Linked DNA regions of Paeniglutamicibacter kerguelensis. Each later gene encodes a partner of the first gene's protein in a complex. Links are inferred from orthologs where the notes say so. Each region holds a gene or a part of one and is shown on either strand. Other genes may lie near its edges.

Region 1 (7,735 bases):
TCGCGGCAATCGCCGTGCAGCGGGGCTACAAGCGCGTGGAGTGGAGCGTGCTTGACTGGAACGCCCCGGCCATCGGCTTCTACGACTCGCTCGGCGCCGGTTCCATGGACGGCTGGACCGTGCGCCGGCTCGAGGGCGCCGCCCTGGCCGATCTGGGGGCCGGCGCATGAACACCTTCCGCGGCATGAATGCCACCGAGCACTACTTCCGGGTCCCGTTGGACCATGCGAAACCCGCGGGCGAAACGATCACGGTGTTCGCCCGCGAGATCGTTTCCACCGAGCACGGGGACCCCTCGGCACTGCCGTGGCTGCTTTTCCTGCAGGGCGGCCCGGGCGGCAAGGCCCCGCGCCCCGGCTCGCTGTCCGGCTGGATGGCAGAGGCAGCCAAGACCTTCCGCATCCTGCTGCTTGACCAGCGCGGCACCGGCTTGAGCACCCCTGCCAACCGGCAGACCCTGCCGCTGCGCGGGGACGCAGCAGCGCAGGCGGCCTACCTGACCCACTTCCGCGCCGACTCGATCGTGCGCGACGCCGAGGCCATCCGCGAGGCCCTGGGGATCGAAAAATGGAGCACGTTCGGGCAGAGCTACGGCGGCTTCTGCACGCTGACCTACCTGTCGATCGCCCCGCAGGCGCTGGAGCGCTGCCTGGTCACCGGCGGGCTCGCCTCGCTCACCGCGGACGCGGCAACCGTCTACCGGGCCACCTACGCCCGCATGGCCGCGCGCAACGAGGAGTACTTCTCCTGGTACCCGCAGGACCGCCAGACGCTGGCCCGCATCGCGAACCACCTCGGGCGCACCGAGGAACACCTTCCCAACGGGCGTCCGCTGACCGTGGCCATGGTGCAGATGCTCGGCCAGTTCCTCGGCGGCAACGCCCGCGTGCACCTGCTGCACCACGTCTTCGAGGGTGCCTTCGTGCCGACCCCCGGCGGGGAGCGGCTCTCGGACAGCTTCCTGGCCGAAATCCAGAACCAGGCCGACCGGACCGGCAACCCGCTCTACGCGCTGATGCACGAATCTATCTACGGGCAGGGCTCCGCGACCGGCTGGGCGGCCGAGTCCGTGCTGGAGGAATTCCCCGCCTTCTCCCCCGCAGCCCAGATTCCGCTGCTCACCGGCGAAATGGTGTACCGCTGGTACTTCGAGTCGGACCCGGTGCTGCGCCCGCTGGAGGAAACCGCCCGCATCCTCTCCGAGCACGAGGACTGGGCGCCGCTCTACGACGCGGAGGCGCTGGCCCGCAACACGGTCCCCGTGGCCGCGGCCGTGTACACCGACGACGTCTACGTCGATCGGGACCTGTCGATGGAAACAGCGAACGCGGTCGCCGGGCTCAAGGTCTGGGAAACCGCCGACTTCCACCACGACGGAATCAGCGACGAGGGTGCGATGATTTTCGCAAAGCTGCTGGAAATGACCGAGCTGCTGGAATTGACCGCCACACCGGGGTAGATTTCGCTTCCATGGGCGATGAACTGGTTTTGGTCACGGGCGGATCCGGGTTCCTGGGTGCGCACTGCATCGTGGCGCTGCTGGAGCGCGGTTACCGGGTGCGCACCACGGTGCGTTCGATGGACCGGCAGGTGGAGGTCTGGGCGGCCCTGGAGATGGCCGGGTTGGCCGACGCCGAGGTGGACATTGTCGCGGCGGACCTGAGGTTCGATGCGGGCTGGGAGGCGGCGGCCGCCGGGTGCGGCTACGTCCTGCACACCGCGTCCCCGTTCCCGGCCAATGCCCCGAAGGACGAAAACGAACTCATCGTCCCCGCCCGCGACGGCGCCCTGCGGGTGCTCTCCGCCTCCCGCGCTGCCGGGGTGAAGCGCGTGGTGCTGACCTCTTCGTTTGCCGCGGTCGGCTACGGGCATCCGTCCCGGGACACGGAGTTCACCGAGGCCGACTGGTCTAACCCGCAGGCCGACATCGGCGCGTACACCAAATCCAAGGCGCTGGCCGAACGCGCGGCCTGGGACTTCATCGCGGCCGACGGCGGGACGCTGGAACTGGCGGTGGTGAACCCCGTGGCCATCATCGGCCCGGTGCTGGGCCCCAAGCTCTCCACGTCGATCGAGCTGGTGCGGCGGCTGCTCTCCGGCGGCATGCCGGGGCTGGCGAAAATCTCGCTCCCCGTGGTCGACGTGCGCGACGTCGCGGACCTGCACGTGCGCGCGATGGTCGATCCGGCGGCCGCGGGCGAGCGGTTCCTGGCCGTCGCCGGTCCGGCGTGGAGCCTCGAGCAGATGGCCGGCATCCTGCGGGTCCGGCTGGGGAACGAGGGCTCGAAGATTCCGACCCGCGTGTTGCCGAACTGGTTGGTGCGCGCTGCGGCGGTCTTTGTCCCCCCGCTGCGCCAGCTGGTCCCCCGGCTGGGTGTGGTGAGGAATGCATCGAACGCGAAGGCCGTCGGCACCCTCGGCTGGGAGCCGCGGCCCGTCGAGGACTCGCTGGTCGACACCGCGCGGTCCCTGCAGAAGCTGGGGATGCTTTAGGCCTTGCCCTGTCTTGCAAGCTCGCGCAGGCAGAAGACCGTGACGGCCAGGATGAAGACCAGGCAGAGGTAGCCGAGCCCGGCGAATCCCAGCCAGGCCAGCAGCAGCCCGGACCCGGCGGCACCCACTGCACCGGCGGCGCCCATGAGCGTGTCGGAGACGCCCTGCACCAGCACCCGGCGTTCGCGTGCCACCCGTTCGGCCAGGAACGCCGAGCCGGAGACGGTGGCCATCGACCAGCCCAGGCCCAGCAGCACCAGGCCGGTGGTGACCGCGGCCTGCGAATCCGCGCCGAGGCCGCAGACCAGCACCGCGGCAACCAGCATGCCCTGGGAGGCCAGCATCATCCGGATCCGCCCCATCCTGTCGGCCAGCGAGCCGACCAGCGGGGAGAGCGCGTACATGCCGGCGATGTGCAGGGAGATGGTGAACCCGATAACCACCAGGATGTCGGTGGTGCCGTGGTGCATGGCGTGCCCCGGCGTCGCTGCCATGTCCTTGAGGTGCACCGGCGTCATGGACATGACCCCGACCATCACCAGGTGGGCCACCACGATCGTGGAGATGCCCAGCATCGCGCCCGGCGATTGGCGTGCGGCGGCCAGTCCCGTGGCCAGCGAACCGCGCTTGCGTCCCGGTGCGGGTTTGGCGGTCGGGTGCCCGGCGGCCTCGTCGTAGCCGCGGGCCAGGAAAATCGGGTCGGGGCGCAACCCGATGTTCAGGATCACGATGGCCAACACCATGCCGGCCAGGGAAAAGAGGAACGGCCCGCTCATCGGCGGCAACCCGAGGCTTGCGCCGAGTGCCGATCCGGGTCCGATCAGGTTCGGGCCGGCTACCGCGCCGACGGTGATCGACCAGACCACCAGGCCCAGGTCGCGGCCGCGGGTGGCATCGTCGGCCAGGTCCGTTGCGGCGAAGCGCGCCTGCAGGTTCGCCGCGGACCCCACGCCGAGCAGCGCCGCACCGAGCAGCAACACGGGAAAACTCCGGGTGACAGGTGCCAGTATCATCAGCACCGCGCCGATCGCCGCCAGGAAGTAACCCAGCGACAGCGCCACCCGGCGTCCGCGTTTGACCGCCAGCGCCGCCAGCGGCAGTGCACTCACGGCGCCGGCCACGGAGATCGCGGTGGTGGAGGCTCCGGCAAAGGCGTTCGATCCGGTCAGTTCGACGGCCATGAGCGAGCCGATGGCCAGGCCCGCACCGTTTCCCACGCCGGAGAGCAGCTGCGAGGCAGAAAGCGTGAGCACCACGCGGCGCTGCGCCCGGGCGCGGGTGGATACGGGATTGAGCACCGATTTTGGAGAAGTAGTCACCCGCGCAAGCTTAGCAACGGGCGGGGATTAAACGACCGTCGGGGCCCGTCTCCCGAAGGAAGCGGACCCCGACGGGGACATGCAGGGGCCGGTCGACTACTCGGAGTCGGCCTTGGCTGCTTCGTCTGCAGCCTTGATCTCCTGTGCGGCCTTGTGCTCGGCGGCGGCGCGGCGGCCGGCCGGAGAAAGCAGCGAGGCAACGGTGGCGATCACAATGGTGCCGAGGATGACAACCAGCGAGACCGTGATCGAGATGTCCGGGACCCACTCGATGTGCTCGCCGTTGTTGATGAACGGCAGTTCGTTGACGTGCATCGCGTGGAAGACCAGCTTGATGCCGATGAAGGCCAGGATGATCGACAGAGCGTGCTTGAGGTAGACCAGGCGGTCCATCAGGCCACCGAGCAGGAAGTACAGCTGGCGCAGGCCCATCAGAGCGAACAGGTTCGCGGTGAAGACGATGAACGGGGACTGGGTCAGGCCGAAGATCGCCGGGATCGAGTCGACCGCGAAGAGCAGGTCGGTCATGCCGATGGTCACGAAGACCAGCACCATCGGGGTGAACATGCGCTTGCCGTCGATGGTGGTGCGCAGCTTGTTGCCGTCGAATTCCTTGGAGATCGGCAGGTTCTTGGTCAGCTTGTAGACCAGGCCGTTGTTGGCGCCTTCAGACTCGTCCTCGCCGTGGTCGGTTGCCTGCTTCCATGCGGTCCAGAGCAGGAACGCACCGAAGATGTAGAAGACCCACGAGTAGTTTTCGATGACAGCGGCACCGAGGATGATGAAGATGCCGCGCAGGATCAGCGCGATGATGATGCCGAACATCAACACTTCTTGCTGGTACTTACGTGGCACCGAGAAGCGGGCCATGATGATGATGAACACGAAGAGGTTGTCGATGCTCAAGGAGTACTCGGTGACCCAGCCGGCGATGAACTGCTGGCCGAGGTCCGGGCCCGCCTGCCACCAGACAACGGCGCCGAAGATCAGTGCCAGGGTGACGTAGAAGCCGACCCAGAGGCCGGATTCCTTCATCGAAGGTTCGTGTGGTTTCTTGACTACGTAAAGCAGGTCAAGAAGAAGAATGATGCACAATGCAGACAGAGATATGATCTCAAACTGCAGCGACAAGCCGTGGTTTCCCAATGTGGGGCCTTTCAAAACGGGGTACGTGAAATTACCGCAAGTCTCTCCGCCGCCCGCTCAGATTGGGACGACCGCTGCGCCCGGCGAGGCATCGATGCCTCGCGTGTTGACGACCACAGCACAATTGGGATACTCCCCTACGCTTGAAACAGTCTAGCGTACTCATGTTTCGGGCACGTGAATGACCTGCGGCTTTACCCGGAATCTTCGAATGCGAGCAAGTCTCCGGGCTGGCAAGGTTCTGGAAACAGCGCCTACGCGTGACCTGCGTTTTTCATCTGGCGAAGCTCCTTCTTCAGCTCCGACACCTCGTCGCGCAGGCGGGCGGCAACCTCGAAGTGCAGCTCGGCGGCGGCCGCGTGCATCTGCTCGGTCATCTGGCTGATCATGTCCACGAGGTTCTCCGCCGGGGCCGCGGCCAGGCCGTCGGCACGGACGACCTCGTGTGCCTTCTTGGTGCCGGCGCTCGAACGCTTGGCGTTCTTGGCCAGTCGCTGGTTGTTCAGCAATTCCTGGGTGTCGGCGTCCTCGCGGGCCAGCGAATCGGTGATGTCGGCGATCTTCTTGCGCAGCGGCTGCGGGTCGATGCCGTGGTCCTTGTTGTACTTCTGCTGCACCTCGCGGCGGCGGTTGGTTTCCTCGATCGCCTGCGCCATGGCGTCGGTGATCTTGTCCGCGTACATGTGGACCTGGCCGTCGACGTTTCGGGCGGCACGGCCGATGGTCTGGATCAGCGAGGTAGCCGAGCGCAGGAAGCCCTGCTTGTCGGCATCGAGGATCGCCACGAGCGAGACCTCGGGCAGGTCGAGGCCCTCACGGAGCAGGTTGATGCCGACCAGCACGTCGAACAGGCCCATGCGCAGCTCGCGCAGCAGCTCGACGCGGCGCAACGTGTCGACGTCGGAGTGCAGGTACTGGACCTTGACCCCGTGTTCGGTGAAGTAGTCGGTGAGGTCCTCGGCCATGCGCTTGGTCAGCGTGGTGACCAGGATGCGCTCGTTGCGCTCCACGCGTGCGCGGATCTCGTCGAGCAGGTCGTCGATCTGCCCCTTGGTGGGCTTGACGATGATCTCGGGGTCGATCAGGCCCGTGGGGCGGATGATCTGCTGGACCACGCCGTCGGCCTTGCCGAGTTCGTACTTGCCCGGGGTCGCCGAGAGGTAGACGGTCTGGCCGATGCGCTCGAGGAACTCGTCCCACTTCAGCGGCCGGTTGTCCATGGCCGAGGGCAGCCGGAAGCCGTGCTCCACCAAGGTGCGCTTGCGCGACATGTCGCCCTCGTACATGGCGCCGATCTGCGGGACAGTGACGTGGGATTCGTCGATGACCAGCAGGAAGTCGTCGGGGAAATAGTCGATGAGGCAGTGCGGCGCGGTGCCCGCGGCGCGGTCGTCGATGTGCCGGGAGTAGTTTTCGATGCCGTTGCAGAATCCCATCTGCTCCATCATTTCCAGGTCGTAGGTGGTGCGCATGCGCAGGCGCTGGGCCTCCACCAACTTGTTCTGGCTCTCCAGGGTTTCCAGGCGCTGGCGCAGCTCGTCCTCGATGTCGGTGATCGCGCGGTTCATGCGCTCGGGACCTGCCACGTAGTGGCTGGCCGGGAACACGTACATCTCGTTTTCCTCGCGGATCACGTCCCCGGTGACCGGGTGCAGCGTGTGGATCGATTCGATCTCGTCGCCGAAGAACTCGATGCGCAGGGCCTGTTCCTCGTACATCGGGATGATCTCCACGGTGTCCCCGCGCACGCGGAAGGTGCCGCGGTGGAAGTCCATGTCATTGCGGGCGTACTGCATGGAGACGAACTTGCGCAGCAGGTCGTCGCGGTTCAGCTCCATGCCCTTCTTCAGGGTCACCATGCCCGCGACGTACTCCTCGGGGGTGCCCAGGCCGTAGATGCAGGAAACGGTGGCGACGACGATGACGTCGCGGCGGGTGAGCAGCGCGTTGGTGGCCGAGTGGCGCAGGCGTTCGACCTCCTCGTTGATGGAGGAGTCCTTCTCGATGAAGGTGTCGGTCTGCGGCACGTAGGCCTCGGGCTGGTAGTAGTCGTAGTAGGAGACGAAGTACTCGACGGCGTTGTTGGGCAGCAGCTCGCGGAATTCGTTGGCCAGCTGCGCGGCCAGCGTCTTGTTCTGCACCATGACCAGCGTGGGGCGCTGCACCTTTTCGATGAGCCACGCGGTGGTGGCGGACTTGCCGGTGCCCGTGGCGCCGAGCAGCACCACGTCCTTTTCGCCCGCGTTGATGCGTGTTGTCAGTTCCTTGATCGCCGTTGGCTGGTCGCCGGCGGGCTTGAACTCGCTGATGACCTCGAAGGGGGCAACGACGCGGTTGATTTGCTGGGCAAGACTCATGTTTCTAGGCTACGCCCTGGGGCGGACAGGTTGGCCGGTGCTCGCGTTGGGCTGAACGGAAGGTCTCGGTTGCGGCGCGGACAAGACCCTCGATCCGGGCCAGCGCCTCGCCTTGCCCGTCGCCGATGGTGTTGTGGACCCAACGGAAGTAGCGGTCGGCACCCGCAAGAATGCCTGGAACGACTATGGCCGGATCGATCTTGTGGGACACGTTGTTAGCCGTGAACGTGGCGCTTCGGGGCGCACCCTTCATGGCGATCGCTGCCGGTTGGCCGGACAGGGTTTCGTTGCCTTCGCCGACGGCCAGAAAACCCTCGAGAACGTCCAGCAGCGCAAGCCAGATGCCCGTCACCTCGTCCCAAAGGTCCAACGGGATCAGCTGTTGGCCGTGATACAGCAAGTGGACGAGGCCATCGCTTC
Region 2 (6,097 bases), 2.0 Mb from region 1 along the record:
CGGCCTCGTTTGCCGCAGGACCGTCCCAGCGTCCCAGGAATTCCACCTGTTCCGGGGCAAAAACCAGGCCGATTTCCTCCCGCACTTCCCGCAGCACCGCGGCCTCTGGACTTTCGTCGGGTTCGAGCTTTCCGCCCGGCTGCATGAACATGGTGGTCTCGCGTTTTCGCACCAAGAGGATGCGTCCCGCGGGGTCAAGAAGCCGCATGGCGGCGATGGTAAGAATCTTTGGCACACCTTGAGCTTAACAACAGCCAAATCCACATGCGAGGATGATAACGTGCTCTGTGGGCGGATTGTGGGCTCGGCTATTGGCGTGTAACGAATAGCGGTACTGCGCTCGGCACAATGACTCATCGTGTGCCGACCGGATACTGGGACAATCCGGACAAGGGTACGGCCAACGGGGGATCATTTATGGATCTACAAATGGAGAATTGATGCAGCGGGGCACCAACTTAGGTCGACTCGGGGATTTTAATCAGGCGGTAATTTTTGAGTCGATTCGTCGCGCCGTCGACGGGGTAAGCCGTGTTGAGCTTGCCGGTTCCACGGGACTTTCTCCACAGACCATCTCAAATGTCGTACGCCGATTGCTCGATGAAGGCTTGGTCCGCGAGGACCGCACCATCGTTTCCGGTCCGGGCAAGCCCCGAACCGTCTTGGAGCTGGAAGCCAACCGCATGGTTGCCATCGGAATCCACCTGGATCCCGGTGTTATCTCCGTCGTCATGCTGAACCTGCGTGGCGAAGTATTGCATTCCCGCCGGCTGGACATCCCACCGGTCGAGGTGCCCGAGAAGACCGTTGAAACCATGGCCAAGACCGTGGAAGAGATCATCATCGAATCCGGAATGCCGCGCGCCAATATCGTCGGTGTCGGCGTGGCGGCACCGGGTCCGCTGGACCGCGAACGCGGTCTCATGATCGATCCGCCGTTGCTAGACGGTTGGAAAGACGTGGAGGTCGTCGAACCGCTGCGACGCATGCTGAACCTGGACGTCATCCTCGAAAAAGACACGATTGCCGCATCCATCGCGGAATTGTGGAAGGGCAACGACGCGGCGCGGGACAATTTCATCCTCATGTATGTCGGTGCCGGCATCGGCGCGGGCATGGTTCTCAACGGGGAAATCCACCGCGGCGTCAGCAACAACGCCGGCGAGATCGGCCACTACTCCACCGGCGTTGTCGCCCAGCCTTGCACCTGCGGCCGCAACGATTGCCTGCACGCCTCGCTGGCGTTCAACCATGTGGCGCAGAAGGCCCGGGCAGTCGGTTTGACGTTGACCGTTCCGGATGACGGAAACCCCGAAGAACGCGCCGAAGGCATGAGCCAGATCGTGAAGATGGCCGATGAGGGTAACGAAAATGCCGCGTCACTCATGCGTGAATGCATGGGCAAGGTCGGGCAGGTCGCCGGACAGCTCTGCAACGCACTTGACGTTTCCCAGGTCATCTTTGGCGGACCCCTGTGGTCCGAGGTCGGGGACTATTGCCTTGACGGTGTCCGCGAGATCATCAATGAGCGGTTCACCTCCAAGAACGTGCACGGCATTGAGGTTCGTTCCTCGACGCTTGGGCCGGAAGCCGGGGCAATCGGCGGGGCCTGTGCCGTAATGGACGCAGCCTTGTCTCCGAAGGCCGCTGCACTCCTGCTGCGCTAAAAGGTCGTAAAAATACGTTGAAGGGTCGTTCGGTTACGCACACGGACGGCCCTTTCGCGTGAATTAGGTGACCCGGTTGACAAACCTTTTCAAATGGATTTAGATGTCCGGTAGGAGTTGGTAGCAACCGAACTGCCCACCGTTGTTTGCGTGAAAGTCTCGATTGTCCGCAATTTTGATGTGTGGGGGAACGGCAGGTCGGCTGCTGGGGAGCCACTCCGACGCCGTCGACCGGTGATGTGGGATGTAATGGGAGTTATCCCACATTTCACCGGTCGACGGCACCTTTTTCTTAACGGCCATTTCGGCCGATCTCGGCTGCCCCGAGGCGGCGGGACTCCGCCGCCGCAGGCACGTGGCAGACCTTCCGTGCAGCAAGCGCAGGCAGCTGGAAACGACGCCCGGATTCGCAGGGGCGGCATTTTTAAACACTCCATTTCCAAACCCGGCTGGTGCCCATCCATGGGCACCTGCGGTTGGATGCGGACACGTCCGGTGCGCTGCACGCGCTCCGCGGCCAACATCAATGGCGGCCGGATTCTTCGGCAGAGCCTTAAACGCGGTATGACCTGCACGAGTGCAGGTCATACCGTTTTGGTGCCCCTGGCCGGAATTGAACCGACGGCCTACCCTTTAGGAGAGGGTCGCTCTATCCAACTGAGCTACAGAGGCTTGCTTCGTCGAAACGAGCCCTACTAATCGTAGCGGTTTTTCGACAAAAATTTTGGAAGCGGCACCCCGCACGTCGCACGGAGTGCCGCCAACCGAAAGTTAGAGCAACCCCTGCTTCGAGGCTTCCCACTTCTCGCGGAATGTGCGAATGAACGAAGCCACCAACACCCCGACCAGGATCGCAACGGTGGCGAAGAGTAGGATCCAGCGTATGGTGGTCAGCGTCGAGGCCAGCGCAACCGCGGCCGGATCGACAGGACCGTTGAAGAGCGCGTCGATGGCGATGTTCTCCCACAGGTCAACCACGGCGAACAGCATTGGCACCGCCCACAGCACCCACCGCACGGGACCGCGCGAGGTATTGAGGTTCACCGCAAGCATCGTGACAAGGGCCAGGAAAAGCGGGAAGAGCAGGCCCGCGGTCTTGTGGAGGTAGTTCAGCTGGCCGACGGCATTCGGATCCATGGCGGCCCGCAAGGCCTCGATGTGTTCGACGGAATAGCCGCCGATCATCTGGTCCGGCATCATCAGGCCGTTGGACAGGTCGGCCATCTGGTTCAACGTCAGCAGGTGGTAGTACCAGAAGAGGAGAATCACTGCGCCGACGCCTGCCACCAGGATCAGGTTTCCGTTGCCCTGTGCCTGCTCAGGCGTGCGTTCCGTTGATGGATTGACGACCGGTGCCGCGGGGGCAGAGCGGTTGTACTGTTTCGACTTGCGTGACTTGGCCATGAACCAATTATGCCTTCGTTTGCCCGCCTGCCGGCCAAGGCGGGGCAGGCTCCACGTAGACTAGGGCCCATCATGGATTTCCTTTTCGATGACTTCGTCGCACCCGCTCCAGCCCAGCCACTGCCGGACGCCCTCGAGCTCCTCAGGGGCCTGAACCCGCAGCAGGAACAGGCAGTCAAGCATGCCGGTTCACCACTGCTCATCGTTGCCGGGGCGGGCTCGGGCAAGACCCGTGTGCTCTCGCACCGGATTGCCTACCTGCTGGCCACGGGGCGCGCACGCCCGCATGAAATCCTGGCCATTACCTTCACCAACAAGGCCGCGGCTGAAATGCGTGAACGCATTGCGGCATTGGTGGGCGACGACGTGGCCAAGAAGATGTGGATATCGACCTTCCACTCTTCGTGCGTGCGCATCCTGCGCCGCGAAGCCGCCGCGGTGGGGCTGAAGTCGAGCTTCTCGATTTACGATTCGGCCGATTCGCTGCGCCTGATCACTATGGTTTCCAAGGGCCTGGAGCTGGACCCTAAACGGTTCACGCCGAAGTCCATGGCCCACAAGATTTCCGCGCTCAAGAACGAGCTGATCGACGACGAGCAATATGCCGCGACCGTCGATTCCAACGACCCCTTCGCGCGCGCGGTCTCACAGGTCTACCGCGGATACGCCGAGCGCCTGCGCGCGGCAAACGCCCTGGACTTTGACGACCTGATTGCGCACGTGGTCAACATCTTCCGCGCATTCCCCGCGGTGGCGGACAACTACCGCAGGCGCTTCCGCCACGTCATGGTCGACGAGTACCAGGACACCAACCACGCCCAGTACGCGTTGGTGCGCGAGCTGACCGGGCCCGACGGCCCCACCCCGGGCGGGGAGCTGACCGTGGTCGGCGATTCCGACCAGTCGATTTACGCATTCCGCGGTGCGGACATCCGCAACATCGTGGAATTTTCCAAGGATTACCCGGACGCCGAAACCATCAAGCTGGAGCAAAACTACCGCTCCACGCAAACGATTCTTTCCGCGGCCAATGAAGTCATCAAGCGCAACCCGAACCGCCCCGAGAAGCGTCTGTGGACGGCCGAGGGTGACGGCGAAAAAATCATCGGCTATGTGGGTGAATCCGAATCCGATGAAGCGCGCTGGATCGCCGACGAGATCCTCCGCCTGAACGACGAGGAAGACATCCGCCCCGGGGACGTCGCGATCTTCTACCGAACCAACGCCCAGTCGCGTTCGCTCGAAGAGCAGCTGATGCGCGTGGACCTGAAGTACAAGGTCATTGGCGGGACCCGCTTCTACGACCGCAAGGAAGTCAAGGACGCCTTGGCGTACCTCCGGGTCCTGATGAATCCCGAGGACGACATCAATGTCCGCCGCATCCTCAACGAACCCAAGCGCGGCATCGGCGACCGGGCAGAGTATTCGGTCGCCGCGCTTGCCGAACGCGAACGCATTTCCTTCATGGAGGCCCTGCGCCGGGCGGACGAAGCGCCTGGCCTGGGTACGCGGGGCCAGAACATGATTGCCGCGTTCGTCAAAATCATCGACGACCTGGCGGTGGTGGCGGACGGGTCCGGTCCGGCCGAAGCCCTCGAAGCGGTGCTCGAGCAAACCGGATACCTGGAAATGCTGCGTTCCTCCAACGACCCGCAGGATGAGTCGCGCGTGGAAAACCTCGCCGAACTGGTGGCCGTGGTGCGCGACTTCATGAAGGAAAACCCCGAGGGCACGCTCACCGACTTCCTCGAACGCGTGGCACTGGTCGCCGACGCGGACCAGATCCCGGAGGCCCCGAGCGACGACGAGGGTGCCAACATGGCCCGCCGCGAGGGATTCGTCACCCTGATGACGCTTCACACGGCCAAGGGGCTCGAGTTCCCCGTGGTGTTCCTCACCGGCATGGAGCACGGGATCTTCCCGCACCAGCGTTCGCTGACCGACGAGAAGGAACTCGCCGAGGAACGCCGGCTGGCCTATGTGGGGCTGACCCGTGCCCGGGAGCGCCTCTACCTCACCCGTGCCGAGTACCGCAGCCTGTGGGGCCAGTCCCAGTACAACCCCGCAAGCCAGTTCCTTGAGGAAATACCGGTTGACTTGCTGGATTGGAAGCGCGAAGGCACCAAGCGTTCGTCCTTTGATTCATTCGGAGGCAGCGGAAACTTTGCCACCAGCCGCTACGAATCCGGCTCGTATTGGGGCGCGGGACGCGGCAACACGGGTGGGGGAGCCACGCGCCTGAGCGGTGCCAGCGAAGAGCACACGCTGCGCACCGCACCCACCGCGCGGGCAGCGGTGCGCAGCGCGCGTGTCCAACCCAACAAGGAAATCATCGCGCTGAACATCGGCGACAAGGTCTCGCACGGCACCTTCGGGCAGGGCGTTGTCTTGGCGCTGGAGGGCGCCGGGGACAAGACGGTCGCGAAGGTGAAGTTTGCGGATGCCGAAAAGCGCTTGCTGCTTAGATACGCACCCTTGACTAGGCTTGACTAGCGTTTTTGCGGAGTATTTTACTCTCCGGGGACCGCGGTCATTGCGCCGGGTCCGTCTCTACATTTTGTAGAACTGTGCCATTGCGTTGGAACGCGTTAGTCTGAAGGTGCATCAGGCCTGATTTAGGGCCCGGTGCTCCCCTCTGAGGCGCGACATGGTTATGCCTTGCCGCGTCTTCGAGTCAGCATAGACTTCGACAAGAAGGACACAAGCCCGTGGACCTGTATGAATACCAGGCGCGCGATATGTTCGAGTCGCACGGCGTACCCGTGCTGGCCGGCATCGTTGCCTACACTCCTGAAGAAGCCAAGGCCGCAGCCGAGAAAATCGGCGGCGTCGTGGTTGTTAAAGCCCAGGTAAAGGTCGGAGGCCGCGGCAAGGCCGGCGGCGTCAAGGTCGCAAAGACCGCCGACGAGGCATTCGAGCACGCAACCAACATTCTCGGCATGGACATCAAGGGCCACACCGTGAACAAGGTCATGATCGCCCAGGGCGCAGACATTGCCGAGGAGTTCTACTTCTCCGTACTGCTG

The links. The genes of interacting proteins can lie anywhere in the genome.
Region 2: the proteins of uvrB (region 1) and pcrA are in contact, whole or in part, in a crystal structure (PDB 7EGT), measured with the Thermus thermophilus proteins. The link is inferred for Paeniglutamicibacter kerguelensis from one-to-one orthologs. Residues at the interface, in WP_096411307.1 of Thermus thermophilus: Glu23, Leu25, Arg26, Asp27, Gly28, Glu29, Arg30, Phe31, Arg55, Glu326, Asp327, Phe328, Glu379, Ser382, Gln383, His398, Gly400, Arg401; in WP_096412145.1 of Thermus thermophilus: His654, Arg656, Phe657, Gln666, Asp668, Glu669, Lys680, Arg681, Leu682, Ser683, Lys685, Tyr686, Ala687.

What each region holds. Positions count from the first base shown.
Region 1 is NZ_JAGIOF010000001.1:2,144,168-2,151,902, forward strand. Bases 4,765-7,695 are described here. They hold uvrB (excinuclease ABC subunit UvrB), read right to left. Parts: upstream 7,316-7,695; coding sequence 5,213-7,315; downstream 4,765-5,212. Other genes in these bases: JOF47_RS09760 (TerC family protein), read right to left, coding at 4,765-4,958; JOF47_RS09770 (hypothetical protein), read right to left, coding at 7,320-7,695. In the rest of the region: JOF47_RS09740 (GNAT family N-acetyltransferase), read left to right, coding at 1-170; JOF47_RS09745 (alpha/beta fold hydrolase), read left to right, coding at 167-1,459; JOF47_RS09750 (SDR family oxidoreductase), read left to right, coding at 1,471-2,493; JOF47_RS09755 (MFS transporter), read right to left, coding at 2,490-3,812; more of JOF47_RS09760, read right to left, coding at 3,909-4,764; more of JOF47_RS09770, read right to left, coding at 7,696-7,735. UniProt on the Escherichia coli protein: The UvrABC repair system catalyzes the recognition and processing of DNA lesions. A damage recognition complex composed of 2 UvrA and 2 UvrB subunits scans DNA for abnormalities.
Region 2 is NZ_JAGIOF010000001.1:99,403-105,499, forward strand. What follows is about bases 2,813-5,853. They hold pcrA (DNA helicase PcrA), read left to right. Parts: upstream 2,813-3,143; coding sequence 3,144-5,564; downstream 5,565-5,853. Other genes in these bases: JOF47_RS00460 (hypothetical protein), read right to left, coding at 2,813-3,071; sucC (ADP-forming succinate--CoA ligase subunit beta), read left to right, coding at 5,780-5,853. Outside these bases: JOF47_RS00445 (NUDIX hydrolase), read right to left, coding at 1-235; JOF47_RS00450 (ROK family transcriptional regulator), read left to right, coding at 441-1,667; more of JOF47_RS00460, read right to left, coding at 2,439-2,812; more of sucC, read left to right, coding at 5,854-6,097. UniProt on the Escherichia coli protein: A helicase with DNA-dependent ATPase activity. Unwinds DNA duplexes with 3'-5' polarity. Translocates on single-stranded DNA with 3'-5' polarity. Initiates unwinding more efficiently from a nicked substrate than double-stranded DNA.